One region of the Sinomonas sp. genome, then DNA from elsewhere that is predicted to be linked to it. Evidence: riboswitches for the same ligand, from Rfam matches in the RefSeq annotation. Region 1 holds a riboswitch; the other holds the start of a gene.
The links. Region 1 has a riboswitch for fluoride ahead of V7053_RS12635 (2,3-bisphosphoglycerate-dependent phosphoglycerate mutase). Riboswitches for the same ligand answer to the same signal wherever they lie in the genome.
Positions count from the first base shown of each region.

Region 1 (4,165 bases):
GCCCTGCGCCGCGGCAGGGCCGTGGTCGGGAACGACCTCGATGCCGGGCGCGTGCAGCTTCTCGTCATCACCGGGGCGAACGAGGGCGGCAAGTCCACGCTGCTGCGCAGCATCGGAGCGGCGCAGGTGATGGCCCAGGCCGGCATGTTCGCCCCGGCCGAGGCCTTCGCCTCCAGCCTCGCCCCGACCGTGCTGACCCACTTCGCCCGCGCCGAGGATGCGGCCCTGCAGAGCGGGAAGTTCGACGAGGAGCTCGTGCGCATGAGCGCCCTGGCCGAGCACACCCGCCCCGGGTCCCTGCTGCTGTTCAACGAGTCCTTCGCCTCCACCAACGAGCGCGAAGGCTCCGAGGTCGCCCGCCAGATCCTGCGCGCCCTGCTCGAAGCCGGGGCCAGGCCGGTCTTCGTCACCCACATGTACCACCTCTCGGACCGCCTGCACCGCCAGAAGCCCCCCGGGGCGGTGTTCCTGCGCGCCGAACGGACCCCCGACGGGCACCGCACCTACCGGCTCGTCCCGGGCGCCCCCGAGACCACCAGCTACGGCCCCGACCTCTACCGCGACGTCTTCGGCGCCCCCGAGGCCGCCCGCGCCGGCCGCGGGCAGGAAGGAGACCAGCAGGCATGAGCGAGGACACCCGCAACACCGCTGCACGGCAGTCCCGGACGGACCCCCCGGCACTGCTGCCGCCCACCGGCCCCCTCGTCCTGGAGCCGGAGGAGGTGCGCCAGCTGTGGTCCTTCGTGCACGGGGACATCATGGAACCGGGCCTGCGCAGCATCCTGCGCGCCTCCCTGGGGCTGTGCCCGAGGCACACCTGGGGCTACGCGGTCGTGGAGATCGAACTCTGGCAGACCGGGGCCGGGGCCCGGGCGGGGCACCAGCCCTTCGACGTCACGATCCTCTACGAGGACCTGCTCGAGCACGTCGCCGCAGGCCTCGACCGCCCGGCCGGCCTGCTGCACCGCCACCCGGAGAGGATCCTGGTGCCCACGGCGCCGTGCCGGATCTGCACCGAGATGGCCGGTCCCGAGCACACCGGGCTGCGGATGGGCTATGCCGGCTCCGACACCGCCGCCCTCACCGACGAGGCGAACACCCTCGAGCACACCCGCGCCTGGTGCCGCCAGACCGCCCCCGTGTGGCGCGGGCGCGTCTGCCCCGCCTGCGACCCCGACCCGGACCCCGACCCCGACAGGGGACAGCAGGACCCCGTGCGGAGGTGCAGGGCCCACCTCGCCGCCCTGGGGCCCCTGGAGGAGACCGTGCGCGGCGCGGTGGCCGCCAGACTGCGGGCCATCCGTTCCCGCATGCTGCGCCTGACCGAGTCCATGACAGAGCGCGGCGCGCCCGCAGGCCCGGAGGAGGACGCCTCCTGGATCGAGGCCCTCGGCTTCTTCGCCGGCTGGGGCCCGCCCCTGGCGCTCTCACAGTGACGCGACACAGGGCACGGATGTGGACCAGGAAGGAGGACGCCCGATAGGGTCTGGTGACGGCGATGGATCCCGCCTGGACACCCCAGAGGTGCCCGAACCGCCACGGTGGCCGATGGTTCCTACCCCTTCGCGGAGAGGTAGGTGGACTGTGCCCGGAGCACTCGTGCTGCTGCGCCACGGCGAGAGCGCCCTGAACGCCCAAGGCAGGTTCACCGGCCTGCTCGACCCGCACCTCACCGGCGCCGGGTACACCGAAGCCCGCGCGGCCGCGCACCTCATGGCCGCGGCGGACCTGCGCGTGGACGCCGTCTTCACCTCCACGCTGCGCCGGACCGCCGAGACCGCCAGGACGGTCCTGGCCTGTCTGGGCACTCCCGGCGTTCCCTGCACCGAGGCGTGGGAGCTGAACGAACGCAGCTACGGGTCCCTCACCGGGCAGGCCCGGGCCCAGGTGCTCCAGGAGCTCGGGCCATCGGCCTTCACAGCATGGCGCCGCTCCTACGACGGCGCCCCGCCGCCGATGCCGCCCCATCAGCTCGCCGCCATCCGGGCCAGCCCCGCCATGGCCGCCCTGCCCCCCGAGGCCGTGCCCGCAACCGAGTCCCTCGCCGAGGTCGCCGAGCGCGTCCGGCGCTTCTGGCACGCCCGCCTCGTCCCGGCCCTCCGCGGCGGAGGCGTGACCCTGGTCGTGGCGCACGGGAACACACTGCGCGCCCTGTGCATGGTCATCGGCTCCCTGGGCGCCGACGAGGTCGAGGCCCTGAACATCCCCACCGGGCAGCCCCTCCTCTACCGGTTCACCGAGGACATGGAGCCGACGGCACGGGCAGGGGCCTACCTCGACCCCGAGGCCGCCCATGCAGGGGCTGCACGCATCGCCGCCGAGGGCGGCACATGAGGACCCGGCCCCATCCCGGGCGGCGGGCACGGACAAGGACACCAGCAGGAACAACGGACAGGAGAGCAGAGATGGGCGAGCTGGAAATCGAACGCGTCAGGGCGCTGCAGGTGCTCGACTCCCGCGGGTACCCCACCGTGCGGGTATGGATCCAGGGCACCGACGGGCACGTCTGCGCCGCCACGGCCCCCTCCGGCGCCTCGACCGGAGCCCACGAGGCCGTCGAACTCCGCGACGGCGGCCCCGCCTACTCCGGCAAGGGCGTCACGGCCGCTGTGGCCGGCGTCACCGGCGAGATCGCAGACCTGCTCACCTCCCGGCCGTGGTCGAGCCTGGCCGACGCAGACCGCGCCCTGATCGCCCTCGACGGCACCCCCGGCAAGGCCCGACTCGGCGGCAACGCCACCGTCGCCGTCTCCATGGCACTGGCCCGTGCCTTCGCCTCCCGCGCCGGCGCCCCGCTGCACGCGTGGATCGCCGAGGTCCTCGGACAGCAGCCGCGGCTGCCGGTGCCGCACTTCAACGTCCTCAACGGCGGCCAGCACGCCGCGAACCCCCTGGACTTCCAGGAGTTCATGGTCGCCCCCCTCGGCGCCCCCGACTACCCGGAGGCCCTGAGGTGGGGAGCGGAGGTCTACCACGCCCTCGGGGCCAGCCTGAAGCGCAAGGGCCTCGCCGGAGGCCTCGGCGACGAGGGCGGCTTCGCCCCCCAGATCGCCCGCCCCGAGGAAGCCCTGGAGCTGATCATGGGCGCCATCGCCGACACCGGGCTGGCCGCGGGCCGGGACGGCGTCGCCATCGCCCTGGACCCGGCTGCGAACTCCTTCCACGACGGCACCGCCTACCGGGTTGCCGGCAGCACCCTCACCTCCGAGCAGATGACCGACTACTACGCCCGCCTCATCGGCGACTACCCGATCTGGAGCCTCGAGGACCCCCTCGCCGAAGACGACGCCCCCGGCTGGGCCGCCCTCACCGAAGCCCTGCGGGACCGGGTGCAGGTCGTCGGCGACGACGTGTTCGTCACCGACGCCGAACGGGTCCGCGAGGCGATCCGCACCCGCTCCGCCACCGCCGTGCTCATCAAGCCCAACCAGGCCGGCACCGTCACCGAGACCCTCGAGACACTCACGGCCGCCGCCCGGGGCGGCTTCGGGGCGATGGTCTCCCACCGCTCCGGGGAGACCGAGGACACCTTCGTCGCCGACCTCGCCGTCGGAGCCGGCTGCGGCCAGCTCAAGTCCGGCGCCCCGGCCCGCGGCGAGCGGACCGCGAAGTACAACCGCCTCCTGGAGATCGCCGCCGATAACCCCGGACTCCCCTACGGCCTCCCCCGGCTGACGGAGGGCCGAGACCATGCCTGAGCACCGCCACGAGGACGCCGCCCTGCCCAGCCCCGACGACGGCGGCCACCGGCCCCGCCGCCTCAGCGGACCCGTGCTGGCCGGCGTCACCCCCGGACAGGGCCTGGCCGTGGTCCACCGGGCAGCAGACCTGGCCCACAGCCTCGGCGTCGGGCTCGTCTGCGCGTGGGCCGACCCCTCCACCTTCGCCGAGCACGAGCCCGGCGGCCGCGTCGAGGTGCTGCCGATCGACCCGGACATCGTCGACGACGACGCCGCCCGGTTCCGCTCCGACCTCTACCACGGAATCCGCGACCAGCTCATGGGCACGGGCGTGGACTGGCGGTTCGCCGCGCTCTCCGGCGAGACCGCCCACGCCCTCGACGCCTACGCCGCGGAAGTCGGGGCCTCGCTCATCGTCGTGGGCACCCGCGAGCACGGGCTCGACGCACGCTTCGAGGAGCGCATCGCAGGCTCCGTCGCCGTCC
Region 1 is NZ_DAIUJO010000074.1:14,694-18,858, reverse strand. It holds partial or broken gene V7053_RS12645 (MutS-related protein) at 1-627, shown strand, start outside; gene V7053_RS12640 (hypothetical protein) at 624-1,436, shown strand; fluoride riboswitch at 1,486-1,565, shown strand; gene V7053_RS12635 (2,3-bisphosphoglycerate-dependent phosphoglycerate mutase) at 1,585-2,334, shown strand; gene eno (phosphopyruvate hydratase) at 2,406-3,698, shown strand; gene V7053_RS12625 (universal stress protein) at 3,691-4,165, shown strand, end outside.

Region 2 (4,165 bases), on a different contig from region 1:
CGGCACGCCCATCAGCAGGATCACGGCAGCGCCCATCTCAGCCCCTCAGCCTGTCCAGCATCTCGGTCGAGAGGGACCTCGTGCGCCGGTGGTGCAGGCGCATGAGCACCCCGAACACGACCACCGCCACCAGCAGGTCGAACAGGAACGCGACCTCCAGAATCAGCGGCAGGCCCGCAGCCACCACCAGGCTCACCATCGACACCCCGTTCTCCAGGGAGAAGAAGCCGATGGCCTGGCTCACCACGTCGCGCCGGAGGATCATCAGCACGAAGGAGACCAGCACCACCGCGAAGGCCAGGCTCAGGGCCGACACGGGGAGCACGTCCGAGGCGATGCCCAGCGAGCCGACCGTGAAGAACCCGAAGGCCGCCACGACGATCGAGACCACGACCTCGCTCGCGACCCCCAGCGCACCGCTGCCGGCGATCTCCGTGCGCGCGTCGCGCAGCAGCCGCAGCACCACCAGCGGCACCACGAACGCCTTCAGCGCCAGCGACAGCCCGGCCAGGACGTAGAGCTCCGGGATGCCCCGCCCGGCCGCCACCGCGGCCGCGAGCAGGCTCACCGCCACCGACTGCCCCGCGTAGAGCCGCACCTGCGCCCGCAGCAGGGCAGCCCGCAGCATCCCGAACTCGAGCAGGAGCACCACGACAGCGATCGCGTTCGCCACCCCCTCGAACACCGGCGGCGCGGCCACGCCCGAGGCCTGGAACGGGACCTGCTGGAACAGGGCCTGGAGCGGCATCCTCACCCACCTCCGAGGTAGAGGGTGAACACTGCGAGGACGACCAGCAGGAACGCCGCGGCGACGAATTCGGTGATCTTGAACAGGCGCAGCTTCGCGAAGGTGCTGTCGATGAGTGCCACCGCGGCGCCCAGCACCAGTGCCTTCGCGGCCAGCGCGACCACGGCGACCGCCACCGCACCTGCACTGGTGTCCGAGGCCAGCCCCCAAGGGGCGACGAACACGTTCAGGAAGATCACGTACAGGACCAGCTGCTTCACCTGGGACCCCCACCTCAGCAGGGCCAGGTACGGGCCGGAGTGCTCGAACGGGCGGGCCTCCTCGATCATCCCCAGCTCGGTGGTCCCGGTGTGGGTCTCGATCGGGATGCGCCCGGTCTCGAACAGGATCACCATGAACAGGGCGGCCGAGGCGAGCAGGTGCGCAGGGCGGACGATCTGGGCGGGACCGCTGGCCACGGTGGCGGCGAGCACGTAGGGAAGGTCCGTGGAGGTCAGCAGGGCCACGGTGAAGACCACCATCAGCACCACGGGCTCGGTGATCGCCCCGAAGGCCTTCGCCCTGCTCGAGCCGAGCTGGGCGTAGGCGCTCCCCGTCCCCGCGGCCGCGGCGGCGACCATGAAGCTGGCCAGGGCGAGGATGAACCCGCCGCCGAGGATGTCCCCCATGCTGCCCAGCGGAAGCGCGTAGCTGGTCAGCACCGGGATCAGCAGCGGGACCGTCAGGTAGCAGGAGAACGCCAGGAAGGGCGCCAGGAGGAAGAGGAAGCCCGCCCCGTGCGGCGCCAGCGACTCCTTGGCGAACAGCTTGGCCAGGTCGAAGTAGGGCTGGAGGACCCGCGGGCCCCGGCGCCCCTGGAAGCGCGCCTCGATCTGCGCGATCGCCCCGGAGAGCCCCGGCGCCCCGAGGGCAACGGTGAGGACCTGCAGGGCCTGGATCAGGGGCAGCGGCAGCGTCATCGCGACAGCCCCCGGGGCCCGGTCCCGGGCGGAAACGGGCGAGCTCTAGCCATGGGATTCCTCCTGCAGCGCATGCCTGTGCCTCGCGGTCACAGGGGCTATCAGCATCGCTGCGGTTCGGGCCCAGGGCCCCGGCGAGCTCCATCGCCGTGCCGCCCAGTAGACCATGCCCGTTCTGGACCGGTCAATGAGCCGCAGTGCCTCCCTGTGGAATGCCGCTCAGCCTCACCCCGCGGATCCCCGGACCTCCCCTGAGCACGGGGGAGCAGCCGCTCGTCCCTGCCCTCGCAGAAGGCGCCGGCCGCAATCCGCCTCTGGCGTCGCGCACGCCCCCTGCTACAATCCAATCGGGCGATGGACCTCGCCCCGGCCGCCGGAGCGGCCGAGACCGCCGCACGGCTTATGGGTCCTTCCGATTCCGAGGGAAGGACCGCCCGCGGTGAAGACCCCATCCTCCTCCCGACCGGCCGCCGGTGCGACGGAGCCTGCCATCCCTCCCGTGCCCGAGGGAGAGGCCGAGAGCAGCCTCCTCTTCGCGACGCATTCACCCAGGCCGCCGACGGTACCGGACGGGTCCGCGTTCCTCGAGGACCTGCACCTCGGGCACATCATCGACGCGGTCCTGGCCGGGAGGGCGCAGTACGACCTCAGAGGATCCTTCCTGGCCCCCCTGGGCGACGAGGACGCCGTCGCGTACCGGCACGAGGTCTTCAGGGACCTGGAAGAACCGGGCCTGCGCAGGGGCGTGGAGTCCTTCGCCGCCTCCATGCGCTCGGTGCGCTCCGCCCTGGAGCAGGCAGGCAAGCTCCACTACCGGCGGCAGCGCCAAGCCTGGTCCCTGGACGCGGCGGTGCTCTACACGGACGCCGTCCTCGCCCTGGCCCGCACCCTGGAGGCCGGACCGAGGTCGAGGGCGCTGACGGGCTTCTCCGCCCGGCTCGCCGACTACGCCGGATCCGCCGGCTTCGCCGCGCTGCGCGAGGAGGGCCGGTCGGTCCGCGAGGGCCTGGGCCGGGTCCGGTACCTGCTGCAGATCAAGGGCCCCACCGTCACCGTGCGCGCCTACGCCGGGGAGGAGGACTACAACGCCCGGGTCCGGGACACCTTCGCCCGCTTCGAGCAGCCCGAGGACGCCGAGCACGTGGAGCAGCGGTCCTCGTCCGTGGACATGGACCACGTCGAGGCGCAGGTCCTGGACATGGTCGCGGGCCTGTTCCCGGACGAGTTCGCCAACCTCGATGCCTTCACCGCGACCTACGAGCGCTTCATCGCGCCCCTGCTGGCACAGTTCGACCGGGATGCCCAGTTCTACCTGGCCTGGCTCGAGCACACCGAGGCCCTGGCCCGGGACGGCCTGCCCTTCTGCTACCCGGACGTGGGCCGGGAATCCAAGGAGGTGCACGTGCAGGACGCGTTCGACCTGGCCTTGGCACACGGCGCCCGGGGCGCGGACCCGCCCCGGGCGATCGTGCTGAACCCCATCGACCTGGACGACGGCGAGCGGATCATGGTCGTCGCCGGCCCGAACCAGGGCGGGAAGACGACCTACGCCAGGGCCTTCGGGCAGCTGCACTTCCTGGGCGCCCTCGGCCTGACCGTCCCCGCCCGCCGGGCACAGCTGTTCCTGCCCGACGCCGTGTACACGCACTTCGAACGCGGCGAGTCCCACACCGACACGGTCGGCAAGCTCCACGAGGAGCTCCTGGACGTGCGCGCCACCCTCGCCGCCGCCACCGGGGACAGCGTGATCGTGCTGAACGAGATCTTCACCTCCACCTCCCTCGAGGACGCCGTCTACCTCGGCTCCAGAGTCATCGAGCGCATCGACGCGCTCGGGGCCCTGTGCGTGTGCGTGACCTTCGTGGAGGAGCTCGCCGACGCCAGCGAGGCCACCGTGAGCATCTCCACCCGCGCCGACCCCGACGACCCTACGGCCAGGACCTTCGAATTCGTCCGCCGCCGGCCCGACGGGCTCGCCCACGCCGTGGCCCTGGCCCGCAGGCACCGGCTCGACTACGAGACCCTCCGGGGGAGGCTGACGCGATGAAGACCCACCTGCTCCATCCCGAGCGCAGCCACTTCCGTCCCCGCGAGAAGCTCCAGCCGCTCGAGCGCGACCTGGCCGTTGACCTCGAACTCGGCCCCATCCTGGACGCCATGGCCGACGGGGACGACTTCGTGCGCGCCGTCTCCCGCACCATCCTGCTCTCGGCCCCCTGCGACCCTGACGTCCTCGTGCACCGGCAGCGGGTCCTGGCGGACTTCCTGTCCGCGCCGGGCCTCGCCCGGGACCTCTACCGGCTCGCCGTCGAGGCCCTCGAGGCGGACCGGCACGTCTACCGCAGCATCTTCGAACGCTACCCCGACGGCATCATCAGACGCTCGACCCAGTCCCTCCAGCTGCAGTTCGACAGGCTGCGGCACCTGCGGGCCATGGCCGACGCCAACAGCGGAGCTG
Region 2 is NZ_DAIUJO010000066.1:406-4,570, reverse strand. It holds gene V7053_RS11710 (proton-conducting transporter transmembrane domain-containing protein) at 1-36, opposite strand, end outside; gene V7053_RS11705 (hypothetical protein) at 38-748, opposite strand; gene V7053_RS11700 (respiratory chain complex I subunit 1 family protein) at 751-1,707, opposite strand; fluoride riboswitch at 1,793-1,865, opposite strand; gene V7053_RS11695 (MutS-related protein) at 2,147-3,754, shown strand; partial or broken gene V7053_RS11690 (hypothetical protein) at 3,751-4,165, shown strand, end outside.
Region 2: another riboswitch for fluoride. It lies ahead of V7053_RS11700 (respiratory chain complex I subunit 1 family protein); the one in region 1 lies ahead of V7053_RS12635 (2,3-bisphosphoglycerate-dependent phosphoglycerate mutase).